One region of the Sorangium sp. So ce834 genome, then DNA from elsewhere that is predicted to be linked to it. Evidence: riboswitches for the same ligand, from Rfam matches in the RefSeq annotation. Region 1 holds a riboswitch; each other region holds the start of a gene.
What was found. A riboswitch is a leader RNA that binds a small molecule or an ion and turns the genes downstream of it on or off. The one in region 1 is predicted to bind cobalamin.
Positions count from the first base shown of each region.

Region 2: it holds a riboswitch for cobalamin, as region 1 does, so the genes downstream of both, WMF20_RS06505 (TonB-dependent receptor) here and WMF20_RS22525 (TonB-dependent receptor domain-containing protein) in region 1, are expected to answer to the same signal.
Region 3: it holds a riboswitch for cobalamin, as region 1 does, so the genes downstream of both, WMF20_RS02085 (energy-coupling factor ABC transporter permease) here and WMF20_RS22525 (TonB-dependent receptor domain-containing protein) in region 1, are expected to answer to the same signal.

Region 1 is NZ_CP150351.1:6,213,486-6,218,692, reverse strand. It holds gene WMF20_RS22525 (TonB-dependent receptor domain-containing protein) at 1-1,314, opposite strand, end outside; cobalamin riboswitch at 1,761-1,968, opposite strand; gene WMF20_RS22520 (cytochrome c-type biogenesis protein) at 2,054-2,863, opposite strand; gene WMF20_RS22515 (SCO family protein) at 2,928-3,548, shown strand; gene WMF20_RS22510 (copper-binding protein) at 3,545-3,892, shown strand; gene WMF20_RS22505 (hypothetical protein) at 3,921-4,397, shown strand; gene WMF20_RS22500 (hypothetical protein) at 4,943-5,207, opposite strand, start outside.
Region 2 is NZ_CP150351.1:1,773,730-1,778,936, reverse strand. It holds gene WMF20_RS06510 (sensor histidine kinase) at 1-950, opposite strand, end outside; gene WMF20_RS06505 (TonB-dependent receptor) at 1,102-3,225, opposite strand; cobalamin riboswitch at 3,459-3,666, opposite strand; gene typA (translational GTPase TypA) at 3,857-5,207, shown strand, end outside.
Region 3 is NZ_CP150351.1:549,606-554,812, forward strand. It holds gene WMF20_RS02060 (TetR family transcriptional regulator) at 1-31, opposite strand, end outside; gene WMF20_RS02065 (CbiX/SirB N-terminal domain-containing protein) at 166-1,353, opposite strand; gene WMF20_RS02070 (energy-coupling factor ABC transporter ATP-binding protein) at 1,329-2,165, opposite strand; gene WMF20_RS02075 (CbiQ family ECF transporter T component) at 2,162-2,911, opposite strand; gene WMF20_RS02080 (hypothetical protein) at 2,901-3,257, opposite strand; gene WMF20_RS02085 (energy-coupling factor ABC transporter permease) at 3,254-3,931, opposite strand; cobalamin riboswitch at 4,066-4,269, opposite strand.

The DNA of each region.
Region 1 (5,207 bases):
CTCCACCCCGGCGCTCGTGACGAAGGTCGGGGAGACGTTGAGCCGCACGGCGCGCTGCGGTCCTGCTTGCCATGTGACGTGTATCCTTCCGAGAAGGCTGTCCTGCCAGATCGTCTGGTCCCGCGCCCGCCCGTCGATCTCACCCGGCCTGCGCCGCTCCCCCACGACGCGGCCGTCCCAGTCGTACACGGCGCTGGAGGTGTCCTGGAAATCGATCACCCGCCGCGAGCCGCTGGCGAGGAGCTCGAGGTCGAGGTCATGCCACAGGGCCTCGGGCTGTGCGTAGCGGAGCGTTGCCCCGTAGAGCTCCTCGCCGTAGGTCACCGCCCCGTACGGCGTCGTCATGAGCACGTTGTGCTGGAGCTCCTTGTCATACTGAGAGGCGAACGCGCGGAGCGTCAGCCGCTTCACCCACGCACGATCGACGAGTCCAACGTCGATCGAAGCGCCGCGTGCACCGTAGGCGTCATGCCCCCGGCGCACGGTCGCACGCAGAGGGCGTCCTGTCCCTGCATCCGGGATCTCAACGTCGGTGGGATAGTCGTTCCGCGCGGAGTCGATGAACGCGTTCCCGGCAGCAAAGAAGCCGCTCTCCTCGTGACGGTAACGAGCACCCAGGGTCGCGCGGTGGGTGGCGAACGAGCCGACCTGGTACGAAAGATCAGCGCCCGTTTCGTAGTAACTCTTCGGGGTGACCAGGTCGACCGCGCCGCCGAGGGTGTCGGCGCCGAAGCGGATCGGGACGACCCCTCGGTAGATCTCGATGCGTTCGACGAGGTTGACCGGCACGCCGGTGATCCCAGAGGCGAACCCCGCGAGCTCGATCGGAACACCGTCCAGAAACACGCGGATCTGATCGCTGTAGAATCCGTTGAGCGAGAACCGCGCGCTGGTGCCGAGGCCGCCCGCGCGAGCGACGCTCACGCCCTGAACCTGGCTCATGACGTCGCCCATGTCCGCCGCCCGCCGCTTCGTGCGCGCGAGCTCCAGGATGGAGACAGCCTCTGCGGACTCTCGATGCTCCTGCACCTCACCCTTCCGCGCCCTCACCGTGACCTCTATCGGAGCGGCAGCGACTGGGGCCGCGGCGTCGCCAACGGCTCCGGCCGGTTCGGGTGGAGGCACAACCTGCGCCACGGCGAGCCGAGAGGGCAACGAGAAGGACAACGCGGCGACCAAGAAGCATGCACGGCGGCGGAGCGTTCCTCTTGCAAGGGCCGGTAGCACGATCACTTCCATACGTGACACGCAATGAAACAGACACGGCGGGCGCTGCGAATCAAGACAAAAGAAACAAAGTGATCCTCTGCTCACCTTGAACAAGGGACATGGACGCACCTCGAGCAGGGCTCTCCATCCGCACGTGGTCGTGGACGCGAGGTGCTCCTCGGGGGCTGCGACAAATCTGGCCAATCTGCTCGAGCGCCTGCGCTCAGCTTCGCTGCCCCGGCGCACACGGCATACGCAGGCGACCCCCTGCATGTCGGCGGAAAATTCTTGGCGAGCATTCGCCCCTCGTTTGTCGTCCTCGTCTGGAGCGGTATCGAGCCGCTGACGTTGAATCTGCGAGGAGGAGAGGCCTGCCGACGGCGTAGGATGCGCTGGGCCATTGAAAAAGGCTCGGACAGACCATTCTCCCCCGCGGGCGAAAGAGAGGCATCGCGGGAGGGGATCGGAGCCGAGCCGGGCGCAGGACTACGCCGAGTCGGACCTCCCCGCCTCCCTCGAGGCTTCCAGGTCAAAACCGGCGCGGGATGTCTCCCCGACGCAGGATGTTGGCAGGTCTTCGGGCTCGCGAGCGTTCCGGCTGGCGCCGGGTTCCTACGGTCCACCGCTTCCCAGCCAGGAGGCCAGTGCTCGTCGTGGAGATCGTTCTCGCTTACCGCTGCGGGGCAGCCCCGGATTCGCACCGGGTTCCCTTTTGAGCCCTTGGCCGAAGCCAAGGGCACCAACACGAGGCACTACATATTGCGGTGCGGGGCGCAGGTCAAGCGAGATGTTGCGCAGGGAGCCGGACGAGGGGAGCGACTACCGCCTTCCAGTGAGGGTGTGCTCACGCGTCGCGCGCCCGGAGCTCGTCGTCGAGGCGCTCGTCATATTCGTCGCGAACGGCCGCCGCGACGGCGCCGCTCGACGGGGCGGGCTGCGCGGCGCCGCGCCTCCACGAGCGCAGCAGGGCGAAGACCCCGAGGAAGGTCACCGCGATGCCCAGCATCAATGCCAGCGCGACCTTGCCGAGGACGCCGGACGAAGGCGCCGCGCGGAGGCGGTCGCCATAACGCGCCACGAGGTCCTGCTCGATGGAGTCGGCCGCCTCTCCCCGGCGGAGGCGGGCGCGGATCTCGCGACGAAGATCGCTCGCCACCGCGGATTCGTGCACGTCGAGCGTCTGATTCCAGCAACAAGGCGCGAGCAGGCGCGCCGCGAGCGCCTTCTCGCCGGGCGCGGGGGCCGAGTCGACGAGCTCGGTCGCGGCCTCGCTGGGCGTCGCCGGCTCGGCCCTGCCGCTGAGCGCGATGCCCGCGATGGCGGCGGCGAGCGCCGCCGCGCGGCGCCCGCGCGAGCTCCGCAGAGGCCGGAGACGCAGGGGCGAGCTCACCGCGCGCGCGCCGTGAGGGGAACGGGCCGGGTCATCCTCCAACGCGCCGTGCTCTCGCTGGGTCATGGCGAGACAGGCTAGCGCGACCGGCCGCAAGGGCCCCTGCGACACGATGTCGCGCTCGTCCCCGCGCCGCCCCATGGGCGCGCCAAAGGCCGGGATACCGCTGCATCGTTCGAGGGGATGCGACAGCGTGACGCATTGCCCGCGCCACCTCGCAACACGTAATGTCCCGCGCATGCCAAACGAGGTTCTCTGCTCCACGTCTCGTGGGTCATCAGCGGCCGGCGATGGAGCGCCGGCCCGCCGGCGCGGGCGGCTCCGGCCGGTGCAGATCGGGCTCTGGGTCACTGCGCTCGCGGGGCTCGCCGTCTTCGGCGCGGTGTCGCGCGCGCGCGAGGCGCCCGCCTCGCCGCCCGTGCTCGGCGAGATGCCGGCGTTCTCGATGACGGACCAGGACGGCCGCCCCGTCACGCGGGAGTCGCTGCGCGGGCAGACGCTGATCGTCGACTTCTTCTATGCGAGCTGTCCCGTGTCGTGCCCGAGGCTCTCGGCGCAGATGGCCGCGTTCCAGGAGCGGATCGCGCAACGCAGCGAGGCGCGCGGACAGGCGCTCCCCATCCACCTGATCTCGATCACGCTGGATCCGGAGAACGATACACCCGACGTGCTGCGCTCGTACGCGGCGCGCTACAGCAGCGGCCGCGGCGCCTGGTCGTTCCTCTCCGGCCGGAGCGAGGAGCTGAACCGCGTCGTGGTGAAGGGGTTCAAGGTGCGCTTCGAGCGAGCCGACCCGTCGGCCGGGCTCGGCGCGATCATGCACGGGGAATGGTTCGTCCTGGTCGACGGGCAGGGCCGTATCCGTGGCTACTACCAGATCGGCGATGAAGAACGAATGAACGCGCTCGTCCGCGACGCGGAGCGACTGGCCTCGAAGGAGCTGACATGAATCGATCGATGTGCTCTCGCCTCCGCGCCGTTCATCTCGCGCGGTCCCTGCTGCTCGGGGCGGCGATCGCGACGAGCCTCACGGTCTCGTGCTCGAAGGCGTCCACCGCCGCTCCGCGCGTCCACCACGCGACGGGCGCCGTCCGCTCGCTCGGCCCGGGGCGCGCCTACGTCAACATCGCGCACGACGACATCCCGGGCTACATGAGCGCGATGACGATGTCGTTCGAGCCCCAGAGCCCGTCGCAGCTCGACGGCATCGAGGTGGGCGACCGCATCGCCTTCGACTTCTACGAGACGGAGGACGCGCGACGTGTCCTTACGCGGGTCGAAAAGCGCAGGTGAGCCGACTGCAGGGCGGGGCGCGTGGCTGGTGGGCCGCTCGCTCGGCGCCGCGTTCATCGCCGCGGGGCTGGGGATCGTCACCCTCACGGCGCTCTCCTTCGCTCCGCCGGCGACCGGCGCCTTCGCTGTTCACGGGATCGAGCTCGGGATGACGGCGAGCGAGGTCGTCCGGCGCTTCGACGCTGGGCTGGCCGGCCGCTGGAGCGAGACCCCGGGCTGCGCCGGGCCTTCGATCGAGTGGTCGCGGGGCGAGGCGGCGCCCGCCAGGGCGCCCGTCTCCGCGCGCTTCGAGTTCCATGAGGGTTTGCTGATGGCCGCGCGGGTGCGCGTGACGCCGGAGGACCCGAGCGCGCGCGGCGCGCGGCTCGAGACCTCCGCCCAGTTCGTGCTCGCGCGTGAGGCGCGAGACGACGGCTCCTCGATGATCGTGCTCCTCGCCCGCGGGTGCCCCGAGCACGAAGCGGAGGTCGAGCAGCTCCTCAGCGGCAGCTCCGTGAGGCGCTGAGTCGGCGCGGACCGCGGGCCGCCTCGGCCCCGCACGGTCGGTGCCGGACATGCATCCAGGCGCGCCGCCGCCCACGGAGCGGCGCGGATACGCGCGTTCTGCCGTGAAACGGCGATAGGGCGACGTGTCAAGTCGGCTCGATGTGACATGATGACGCAGGGGAGAGACGCTCTTGGGCCATCAAAGCTTCCGCCTACGTTGATCATGTCGAGCCGTGCTGACGAACGTTTGCCATGGCAGAAAACGTCGTGCTGGCGACACGAGCCCGTGTCCGCGCTCATTCAGGGAGCGCGCGAGGTCGACCCCGAGGAAGCCGGAGCTGCCGCTGATGACTACGGCGATCGTGTCATCGAGAACCAGGGGTCCTCTTGCTGGTGTGATTCTGGCGGTCCGGAGCCCCCCTGGTCGGGCTCATGGAATTCGTCCTCGGCGACGCGGGGCCGGAGAGACGTCCATGGAAAGCGGGTCGCGGCAACAGCGCGGCGATCCTGCTCCTCTTCCGCGCCTCCCCGCCGGTCTTCCTCCAATCCATCCTTCACCGAGGCTCATCCGCCGCAACCCTCGATCCCGGCCGAGCAGTACGAGCTCCACCAGGGGTTGCAGTCGTCGGCGTCCTGCTCGTCGCCGTTGCTCATGTCGAGCAGCTCAGCGAAGCTGGACTGGGCGTCTCCGTACCGCAGGTGCATGTGCTTGGCGGCGCCCTCCCCATGCGGCGGGCGCATGATCACGTAGTGGAACGCCTCGCAGCCGGCCCCGCCGGAGGTGAGCGCGAACTGGAGCCACACCGAGTCCGGGTACTCCGGGAAGTAG
Region 2 (5,207 bases), 4.4 Mb from region 1:
TGCCACGCGCGCTGGTAGAACGAGACGCCGAAGGCGAAGAGCGCGCCGAAGCCGAGCTGCATGAGCGCGTCGGCGGCGCTGAAGGGGGCGCCGGGGCGGAAGGTGGCGCCGGGGCGGACGTAGGCGATGCCGATCGCGGTGCACCCGAGCCAGAGCGCGAAGTTCAGGGAGGCGAGGACGTCGGGGAGCCGCTCGGCGCGGGCGAGGCCGCGGGCGAGCAGGGCGCGGTCGCCGGACGGGCCGGCCCGGAGGGCGGCGACGATCGCGTGCGTGGCGGGGCGCACGGCGAAGGTGAAGCCGAGGGTGCCGGAGAGCGCGAGGAGGGGGACGACCTCGAACCACGCCTGGAACACGACCTGGCTCTGGGTGCGGAGGAACGCGACGCAGAAGAGCAGCATGACGTGGCCGCCGACGATGCCGGCGGCCGTGGCCGACTCGGCGAGGCGCGGCCGGAGCGCCGCGGCGAGGGCGCGCGCCGAGGCGGCCTCGGAGGCGCCGCCGTCGGCCGCGTCGGCGCGGAGCAGGCTGCGGTGGATGGCGAGGCGCATGCCGCCGGCCATGACGCCGAAGGCGAGGGCCGTGACCAGGAGGCCGAGCCACGACGGCGGCGTCGCGTGGCCGATCCCGAGCGGGCCGGGCCACGAGGGGGGCCCCGCGGGGGGGCCGCGGAGGGCGAGCGGCGAGACGGCGAGCGGCCACGAGAGGGTGCGGATCGCCGCGGCGATGGCGAAGCCGCGGTCGCCGCGGCGGACGAGCACGCCCGAGAGCGCGGCCGAGAGGGCCATCGAGGCGAGCAGGAGGATCGCCGGCCAGGGCGTGGTGAGGGCCGCGGGGACGACGGCGGAGAGGAACAGGAGGGCCGAGAACAGCTCCCAGCCGGTCGCGACGAGCTCGGCGCGGGCGCGCGGGGTGAGCGGCGCGCGGAGCTTGGGGGGCGGCGGGGTGCTCACGGGGCCGGCGGCATGGAAGCCCAGGGCGCGCGGCTTCGCAACGGCGGCCGGCGGCGCGGGCGCGGCGCCGGCGGAGGATCGTGCGCTGGCGCTTGACGGAACACGGATGACGGAAGGCGAGGAACGACGGCCGACGCTCTTGGCCCCCGGGCTACTCCCAGTACAGCGTCGCCCGCCCGATCGCCGTGAACGGCCACCCCGGCGAGTAGTGGATCCCCGTGACCGCGGCCGGCTCGTACGGCAGCCGCGAGTCGCTCGCGAACTGGACCTCGCGCCACGTCGCGTCGAACAGGTTCTGGATGTCCACGGCCGCCTCGACGTTCCTCCACCGGAGCCCCGCGTTCGCGTCGACCACCGTGAACCCCTCGGCGGTGAGCGACTCGTCCTCGGTCGCGGGCCGCGCGCCGATCGCCTTCACCCGGAGCGCCGCGAACGGCGTGAAGGCGCCGAACGCCCTGCGCACGCCGATGCCCGCGGTCAGCGTCCGGGTCGGCGCGAGCGCGACCGCGCTCCCGTTGCCGGCGTTCGCGCGGAAGCGCGCGCGGGTGAAGGTCGCGTCCACGTCGGCGAAGAGCCAGCTCCCGAGCCGGTAGCGCGCGCCGATCTCGATTCCATAACGCCGCGTCTCCCCCGACGCCTCGGTCACGCCGGCGTCGCCGCTCCAGACCAGCTCGGAGTCGAGGTCGAGCAGGAACCCGGCCGCGCTGAGCGAGAGGCCGCGCACGGGCGCGACCCTCGCGCCGACCTCGTAGCCCTTCGCCGGGGTGATCAGCGTCGCCGCCCCCTGGCCCAGCACCGCGCCCCGGGCGTCGTTCGAGTGGAAGCCGCGCCCGTAGTGGGCGAAGAGATCGAGCCCGCCAACCGGCGAGACGATCGCCGAGAGCTTCGGGAGCAGCTGCATCTGCCCCCGCGCGCCGCTCGACCGGTTCCCCGTCCCCTCGAGGTCCTCGCGCAGGTCGTCCACGTTGACGTCGATCCACTGCCCGCGCACGCCGAGCACGAGGCGGAGCCAGCGCCGGAGCCGGGCGTCCTGCTCGACGTACACGCCGATCTGGCCCTCGTCGACGTGGGTCCGATCCCGCTCCTCGAGCCGCTCGCGCGCCTCGTCGTGGTGGAGCGACTTGTCGATCGCGTCGGCGCGGATCTGCGCGCCGAGCGAGGTCGTGAACCTCGCCCCGCGGTGCTCGATCTGCTTGCGGAACCGGAAGTCGGCGCCCAGCACCGTGCGGTCGTCGTTCTGCTCGATCTGATCGCCGTGGGCCGGATCCTCGGCGAAGAACGTGAAATTCGAGTACAGCGTGAAGCGATAGCGGAGGAAGTAAGCCATCGCGCTCAGGTCGGCGTCCCGCCACGCGGTCGAGGTGGAGACCGACGCCATGTGCCGCGCGGTCGACCCGCCCTCGGTCGGATCGACGGCGCCGAAGTGATCGATGCACGGCTGCCCGAAGGCGGAGGGCGGCGGGTTCAGACCGCCCTGCTCCCCCTCCCCGCACACGGCGCGCGCCGGGATCTGGCCGGAGCCGTGCCAGGTCGAGCCGTAGGACATCCACGTCGCCTGGACCTTGCCGGTGCTGCCGAGGTCGCGCGTCGCCCTCAGGTAGACGTTGAAGCGCTTGAGCCGCTCCGGGCTCTGGAACGGCCCGTCGTTCCGGTAGACCTCCGCCGCGGCCACCGCGCGCCATTCGTCGCCGAGCTCCGGCGAGGCGATCACGAGGCCGCGCAGGATGCCGTACTGCCCCACGCTGAGCTGCGCGGTGCTCTCGTCGAGCTTCTCGGCGAAGCGGAGGTTGACGGCGCCCGCCGTGCCGAAATCGCCGATGCTCGCGTAATAGGGCCCCTTGTAGCCGTCGAGCCCGATCACGAGCTCCGGGATCATGAAGTAGAGGTCGGTGAAGCCGTGCCCGTGGCCGTGGCTGACCAGGTTGACGGGCACCCCGTCGACGAAGAACGCGACGTCGGTCCCGTGGTCGGCGTCGAAGCCGCGCAGGAAGTACTGGTTCGCCTTGCCGCCGCCGGCGTGCTGCACGGCGAAGAGCCCGGGGACCGACTCGAGGATGTCGCCCGGCCGGAGCCGCGGCCTGAGCTCGAGCTCGCGGTGCCCGACCGAGACGCGCGAGGCGGCCTCGCTGCCCGGCTTCTCCGCGTGCACCGTGACCTCGATGGGCTCTTCCTGGGCGCGCGCTGGCGGCGCGGCGAACAGCGAGATCGCCAGCGCGGCGATCCGATGGAGTCGATGACGGTGTCCGTGGCCCTTCGTGACGTTCTCGCGCAGCATTCATGTCCTCCTTCGCGCAATCGCGCGGAGCGGCGCCGGGCCGCTCGCATCGAGCTCCGGGAGGAGGAAAAGGTCGCCCACGGCGCGATGCCCTGGACCGACCTCTCGCCCCCGCGGGCGACCGGAAGGCAACGCAGGGGGCGGCTCGGGATCCGGGACGTGCGCAGGGCTGCACCGGCTCGGACCTCACCGCCTCCCTCGAGGCTCCCAGGTCGAACCGGCGTCGGATGTGTCCCCGTCGCCGGGCGCGGGCAGGTCTTCGGGCTCGCGAGCGCTCCGGCCGGGCCGGCTTCCTACTGTCCACCGCTTCCCAGCCCTCATCGGGCCAGTGCGTGGGGTGGAGGTCGTTCTCGCTTACCGCTGCGGGGCAGCCCCGGAATCTCACCGGGTTCCCTATTCAGCCTGAGCGAGCGCCCAGGCACCAGCGCGGCGCGCACCCTAGGAGGATGCACCTCCGGCTGTCAATCGCTCCCGCTCACCTCGCCCGCTCCACGCGCGTCCCTCGCCATGCGCCCGCCTCGCGCGGGCTTCCTGCCCGCGCGGCTCGCGCCCGCCTCGCGCGCGCCACCTGAACGTGAGCGCTCGCCGCGCGACGTCCGCGCGCCGGCCGAACGTTCGGGCTCTGGCGAGGATGGGCTCGCTCCTCCGTGGGTCGCGTGCTACACGGCCGCCGCCGTATATGCCGCGTAACGACCTCCGCAACATCGCCATCGTCGCCCACGTCGACCACGGGAAGACCACGCTCGTCGACCACATGCTCCGCCAGGCGGGCGCCTTCCGAGAAAACGAGGTCGTGGCCGAGCGCGTCATGGACTCGAACGATCTCGAGCGGGAGCGCGGCATCACCATCCTCGCGAAGAACACGAGCATCCGGTACCGCGGGGTCAAGATCAACATCGTCGACACGCCCGGCCACTCCGACTTCGGCGGCGAGGTCGAGCGCACCCTGATGATGGCCGACGGGGCGCTGCTCCTCGTCGACGCCGCCGAGGGCCCGCTGCCGCAGACGCGGTTCGTGCTCTCGAAGTGCCTCCAGCGCGGCTTCCCGGTCATCGTGGTCATCAACAAGATCGACCGGAGCGACGCGCGCGCCCACGAGGTGCTCTCCGAGGTGTTCGACCTCTTCTGCGATCTCGAGGCGAGCGACGGGCAGATGGACTTCGCGACGCTCTACGCGATCGGGAAGCTCGGCCAGGCGAAGCGCGAGCTCGAGCACGAGGCCAAGGACCTGGAGCCGCTCTTCGAGACCATCCTCGAGCGGGTGCCCGGCCCCTCCGGCGACCCCGACGGGCCGCTCCAGGTCATCGTCTGCAACACGACCCACGACGACTACGTGGGCCGGCTCGCGGTCGGCCGCGTGGTCCGGGGCACCGCCCGGTCCGGCGCCGACGTCGCGCTCCTCGGCGAGGGCGGGCAGTCGCGCGGCTACGTGAAGATGCTCTACGCCTACGAGGGGCTGAAGCGGGTCGCGGTCGAGAGCGCCGCCGCGGGCGAGGTGGTCGCCATCGCGGGGCTCGACTCGGTCACCATCGGCGACACGATCGCGGACCCGGCGACCCCCGAGTCGCTGCCGCGGATCGTGGTCGAGGAGCCGACCATCAAGATGAAGATCGGCGTCAACACGTCGACCTTCGCCGGCAAGAGCAAGCAGTCGAAGTTCCTGACGAGCCGTCACCTGAAGGAGCGGCTCGAGCGCGAGGCGATGAAGAACCTCGCGATCCGGGTGGAGCCGACCGAGGTGCCCGACACGTTCGTGGTGCTCGGCCGCGGCGAGCTCCAGCTCGCGATCCTCGTGGAGACGATGCGGCGCGAGGGCTACGAGATGCAGCTCTCGAACCCCGAGGTCGTGACGCGCGAGATCAACAGCGAGGTGATGGAGCCGGTCGAGCTCGTGGTCGTGGACGTGCCCGACACCTACGTCGGCGTGGTGACCGAGCGCCTCAGCACCCGGCGCGGCCGGATGGTGAAGATGACGAACCCCG
Region 3 (5,207 bases), 5.7 Mb from region 1:
CGCGGGGCTTTTCGGGGCGGCGGACGGGCACGGAACTGATATGACTCATTTGGACAAACGAGTCAAATCGGGCGACGCCCGGCGCGGGACGCGGGCAGGGGCCACGGAAGGGCTATCTCCGCGCTTCAGAGATCCACGCTCGAGCGCGGCTCCGGGCGCCGTGCCTCACTGCATGATGTCGTCGACGATCCGCGCCACCAGCCGGTCGCCGAGCAGGTGCTCCTCCACGAGGTCCTTCGCGTCCTCCTCGCGGACGCCGCGGTACCACACGCCGTCCGGGTAGACGGCGACCGTCGGCCCCTCGCCGCAGCGCCCCATGCACGACGTCCTCGTCACGCGGATCTGCTGCTGCTGGCCGGCCTGCTTCACGCGGCGGCGCAGCGACTCGAGCAGCGCCAGGCTGCCGCGGTCCACGCAGTCGGCGTTGCCGCAGACGAGCACGTGCTTGCGCAGCGGGCGGTGGGCGTGCGGGTGGTTCGACGCCTGCGTGTGCGTGAGCGTGTGGCGCACGCTGTAGAGCATCGCCTTGAGCCCGCCGACCTCCCGGGCGAGCCCCGGCATGGCCGTGCGGTACATGCACGTGTCGCAGGGGAGGGGAGACTCGCCGGCGAGCGCCTGGCGCGCGCGCTCGTCGATCAGCCCCGAGAGTGCGCTCGACCGGCCGAGGTGGGGCGCGAGCGACGCGCGGATCCACGGGTACGTCGACGCGAAGCGGTCGACCTGCTCGGCGAGCTTCGTCATGAGCCGGCCGGCGAAGAGGAAATAGGGGAGCACGACGACGCGCTCGGGCCGCTGGCGCGCGACGCGCTCCAGCGTCTCCTCGACCGAGGGCCGCGTGACGCCGATGAAGGTCGGCTCGACCAGGAGCAGCCCCCGGCCCTCGCCGATGAGGCGCGTCATCTTGCAGAAATCGCCGTTCGCGTCCGGGTCGCTGGACCCGCGCCCCACCACGACGAGCGCCGTCCGGGCGCGCGCCGCCGGGTCGTCCGGCAGCGCGGACGCGGCGCGCTCGAACGCGACCTCCGCGAGCGCCGGGTGCACGCCGAGGTGCCGCGCCGCCGAGAAGCGCACGCCCGGGTGCGCGGCCCGCGCCTGCTCGAGCGCCAGGGGGATGTCGTTCTTCACGTGCCCGGCCGCGAACAGGAACAGCGGCACGACCGCCACCCGGGACACCCGCGCCGCGAGCGCCGCGAGCGCGTCGGCGAGGTACGGCGTCGCGAGCTCGATGTAGCCGTGCTGCACCACGAGCCCGGGCCGCGACGCGCCGTAATCGGCCACGAGCGCCTCGAACTCGGCGTTCGACGCGGCGTCGCGGCTGCCGTGGCCGATCAGCAGGAGCCCTTCGTCATGCATGCGAGCGCCTCCTCCAGGGTGAGCGGGAGCCCTGCGCGGCCGCGCGGGTGGACTGGCTCGGCCGGGCTCATCCGGGCCCAGAGCTCCGCGACCCACGGCCGCCGGAGCCGCGCCCGCGCGAGCAGCTCGCCGGCCGCGAACACCTCCCGCGGCGGCCCGTCCGCGAGGACCTGCCCGTCGCCGAGCAGCACCGCGCGCGTCGCGAAGAGCGGCACGAGGTCGACCGCGTGCGTCGCGGCGACCAGCGTGGTGCCCTGTTGCTCGGAGAGCGCGCGCAGCGTCCGGCACAGGGAGAGCTCGCCCTCCGGGTCGAGCCCCGCGGTCGGCTCGTCGAGCAGGAGCACGCGCGGCTGCATCGCGAGCATCCCGGCGATGCACGCGCGCTTGCGCTCGCCGAAGCTCAGCGCCTCGATCGCGCGGCCGGCGAGGTGCGCGATCTGCACGGCCGCGAGCGCCGCCTCGGCGCGGCGCCGCGCCTCGGGCGCGGGCAGGCCCAGGTTCCGCGGGCCGAACAGGACGTCGTCGAGGAGCGTCGCGCCGAGCAGCTGGTCGTCCGGGTCCTGGAGCACGAGCGCGGCGCCCGCGGCCACGGCGTCCGAGGGCGAGCCCACGCGGCGGCCCGCGATCTCGACGCTGCCGCCGGGCGCGGGGAGGAGCCCGACGAGCGTCCGGAGCAGCGCGGTCTTGCCGGCGCCGTTGCCGCCGAGCACCGCCACGGACTCGCCCTCGGCGACGTCGAGGCGCACGTCGCGCAGCGCGGGCTCGGCGCCGCGGTAGCCGACCCTGGGGGCGCGGAGGGCGATCGCGCTCATCCCGCCGCTCCGGCGGCGACGCTGAGGCCGAGGGCCGCGAGGGCGAGGGCGGCGAACGCGAGGTTCGCGGCGGGCGCGCTCGGCCGGCGGTCGGCGACGGGGAGCTCCCCCCGGTAGCCGCGGAGCTGCATGGCGACGGCGGCGTGCTCGGAGCGCTCCAGGGTGCGGAGCGCCACGACGCCCGCGACGGCGCCGGCCGAGCGCGCGGCGGCGCCCGGGCGCGCGAACCCGCCGCGGAGCGCGGCGGCGCTCCACGCGCTGTCGGCGGCGCGCTGGAGCACGCCGGCGAAGCGCCGCGCGAGCGCGAGCAGCTCGACCAGGGCCGCGGGCGCGCCGAGCCCGGCGAGGGCCGCCTCGATCTCGGCGGGCGCGGCGGCGCTCGAGAGCCACCGGAGCACCGCGGCGGCCGCGAGGACGCGCGCGGCGATGGCCGCGGCGCGGCGGGCCCCGTCGCGCGCGATCGCGTCGAGCGGGAACGGCGCGCCCGCGAGGAGCGGCGCGCCCGGGGTGAGCGCGAGCGCGAGGGCCGCGGCGAGCCCTCCGAGCCACGCGGCGGGCGCGAAGGCGCGGAGGATGGCGCCCGCGCTCATGCCCTGGAGGGCGAGGGCCGCGCACGCGACGGCGAGCAGCGCGGCCGGCGTCCAGGGCGAGCGCGCGCCCGCGGCGACGCAGCACGCGGCCACGGCGGCCCCGAGGCGGAGCCGGGGATCCACGTCGCGGAGCCGCGCGGGGGGATCAATCCGCACGGAGCCCGTCGCCGCCGGGCTTGCCGGCGGGCTGGCCGGCGCGCTCCACGAAGAGCACGCGCGAGAAGTAGCCGAGGGCGAAGCCGGAGAGGAGCCCTGCCCAGAGGAACGCGAAGAGCAGGAGGTCGCCCTCGAGGCCCGCGAACAGCGGCCCCGTGTCGTGGCGGCCGGCGTCCTCGGCCACGCGACGGACGACGGCCTCGTCGATCCCGTCCCACGAGGCGTTGCCGCACGCGGCGAGGCAGAGCGCGGCGGCGGCCGGGAGCGCGGCGGCGAGCCGCAGCGCCGCGGCGCGCGCGCCCCCCGCGAGCGCCGGCAGCGCGCGGTGCGCGGCCCGCCGCGTCACGACGCCCCCGCGGGGAGCGGGACGACCTGGAGCCGCTCGAGGATGTCGGGCCGCCGGGCGCGCAGGAAGACGAGCGCTCCCGCGGTCATGGCGCCCTCGAGCAGGCCGAGCGGCAGCTGGGTGGGGACGAAGGCGAGGGCGACGCCGGTGAACATGGATCCCACCGACCCGTCGCCCGCGAGCCCGAGCGCGAGCTCGAGCGCCGTGGTCGCGTACGTGGCCCAGTCGGACGTCACGCCGGCCAGGAACCCCGCGACCCAGAGGCTCGCGCCGCAGCGCCGCGCGAGCCGGAAGACGAGATATCCGGTGAACGCGCCCGCGATGCCCATCGACGCGACGTCGGCGCCGAGCGTGGTGAGCCCGCCGTGGGCGAGGAAGAGGGCCTGGATGAGGAGCGCCACCACGGTGACGAGGACGGTCATCCAGGGGCCGATGAGCACCGCGGCGAGCCCGGTGCCGCACGGGTGGGAGCAGGTCCCTGCGGTCGGCACCGGCACGGGCATGCACGAGATCGCGAAGACGGCGGCGGCGATGAGGCCGACGAACGGCTTGTAGAAGGCGTCGTTCCGGGTGCGGCGCCGGAGCAGGTGGAGGGCGACGGCGACGAAGGGCAGGGCGAGCGCGTTCCAGACCGCGCACCAGCCGAGCGGCAGGACGCCCTCCGCGAGGTGCATCGCGGCCGCGGGCCGGGGCGCGAGCAGCGTCGCGAAGAGCACGGCGGCGATGGATATAGCGCGGCCGTGAAGACCGATTTCGGCGCTCCGGGTGAAGTCCGCACCCGAACGCCACGAAGACGTGCGCAAGCTGCACCTCGTGGGGAGCTCGGGTAGGTCTCCCGGCTCATGGGTTCAGGGAGCCTTTCGGGCTCCCAGCGCCGCGTCCACCTTCCCAGGCCTCTTCAGAGGCCCAGTGGTCTTTGGAGGCGGCTCCCCACTCACGGTGGCGGTACCGCGCCGGTTTCGCACCGGCTTCCCTGTTATGCCCAGAGGGCACCCGAGGTGTGGATTGTCAGATGGATGCTCGGTAGTCCCGTTTCGCGCCCGGCGTCAAGGACGTCGCGCCGCGGCCGCGGGGCAGGCGCTCGCCTCGCGGGGCTGCCCCGAGGCGCGCGGGCGCGTTCGCGGCGGCCGTCTCGCGGCGCGCGCGGGTGCGCTCGCGGCGGCCGTCTCGCGGCGCGCGCGGGTGCGCTCGCGGCGGCCGTCTCGCGGCGCGCGCGGGTGCGCTCGCGGCGGCCGTCTCGCGGCGCGCGCGGGTGCGCTCGCGGCGGCCGTCTCGCGGCGCGCGCGGGTGCGCTCGCGGCGGCCGTCTCGCGGCGCGCGCGGGTGCGCTCGCGGCGGCTGTCTCCGCGGTCCGCGCGGGCGCACCTCACGCCGGACCGAGCTCCGTGACGAACCGCGCGCGCGGGCTGCCGCCGCGTGCCGTCCAGCCCGCCGCGGTCCGCGGAGCGCTCCCGGCGTCCGGAGGTCCGGCGCGGCGGGGGCCCGCGCTGTCCCGCGCCCGCCCTCGCGCCATTGCGAGCGGCCGGTCCGCCGCTGCCGTGGTGTCCTGCGCGCGTGGCGCCGCCCTGTCGCGCCGACAGGCAGCGCGATGCGCGTTCGCGTCCTCCGCGCGCAACGTGGAGTCCGCGAAATTGACCGAGACGCACGCGGACAAGCTTCCTCGAAAAAGCTGCAAGCGATGTGTTTCTGTAGTTAAAGTCTCTTTACTTGCTCGTCCTGGGATCGCCGCTCGCCCCCGGGGCCCGCTCGGAGCGTGCGCCGCCCCGCGCGTGCGGCGCACGTTCCGGTGATTTTCTCGCCGCAGTGTGCTTTGTTCGTCCTGGCTCTTTACTTGTGAGCAAGTGTTCCGTGTCTGGCTCGCTTCGTCGCGGAGCCTGACGTGACGGGGCGGGCTCTCGTGCTCTCTTTTCGAGCGTGCGGCGAGCGACTCCGCCGGACGCTGCTCCCGCGC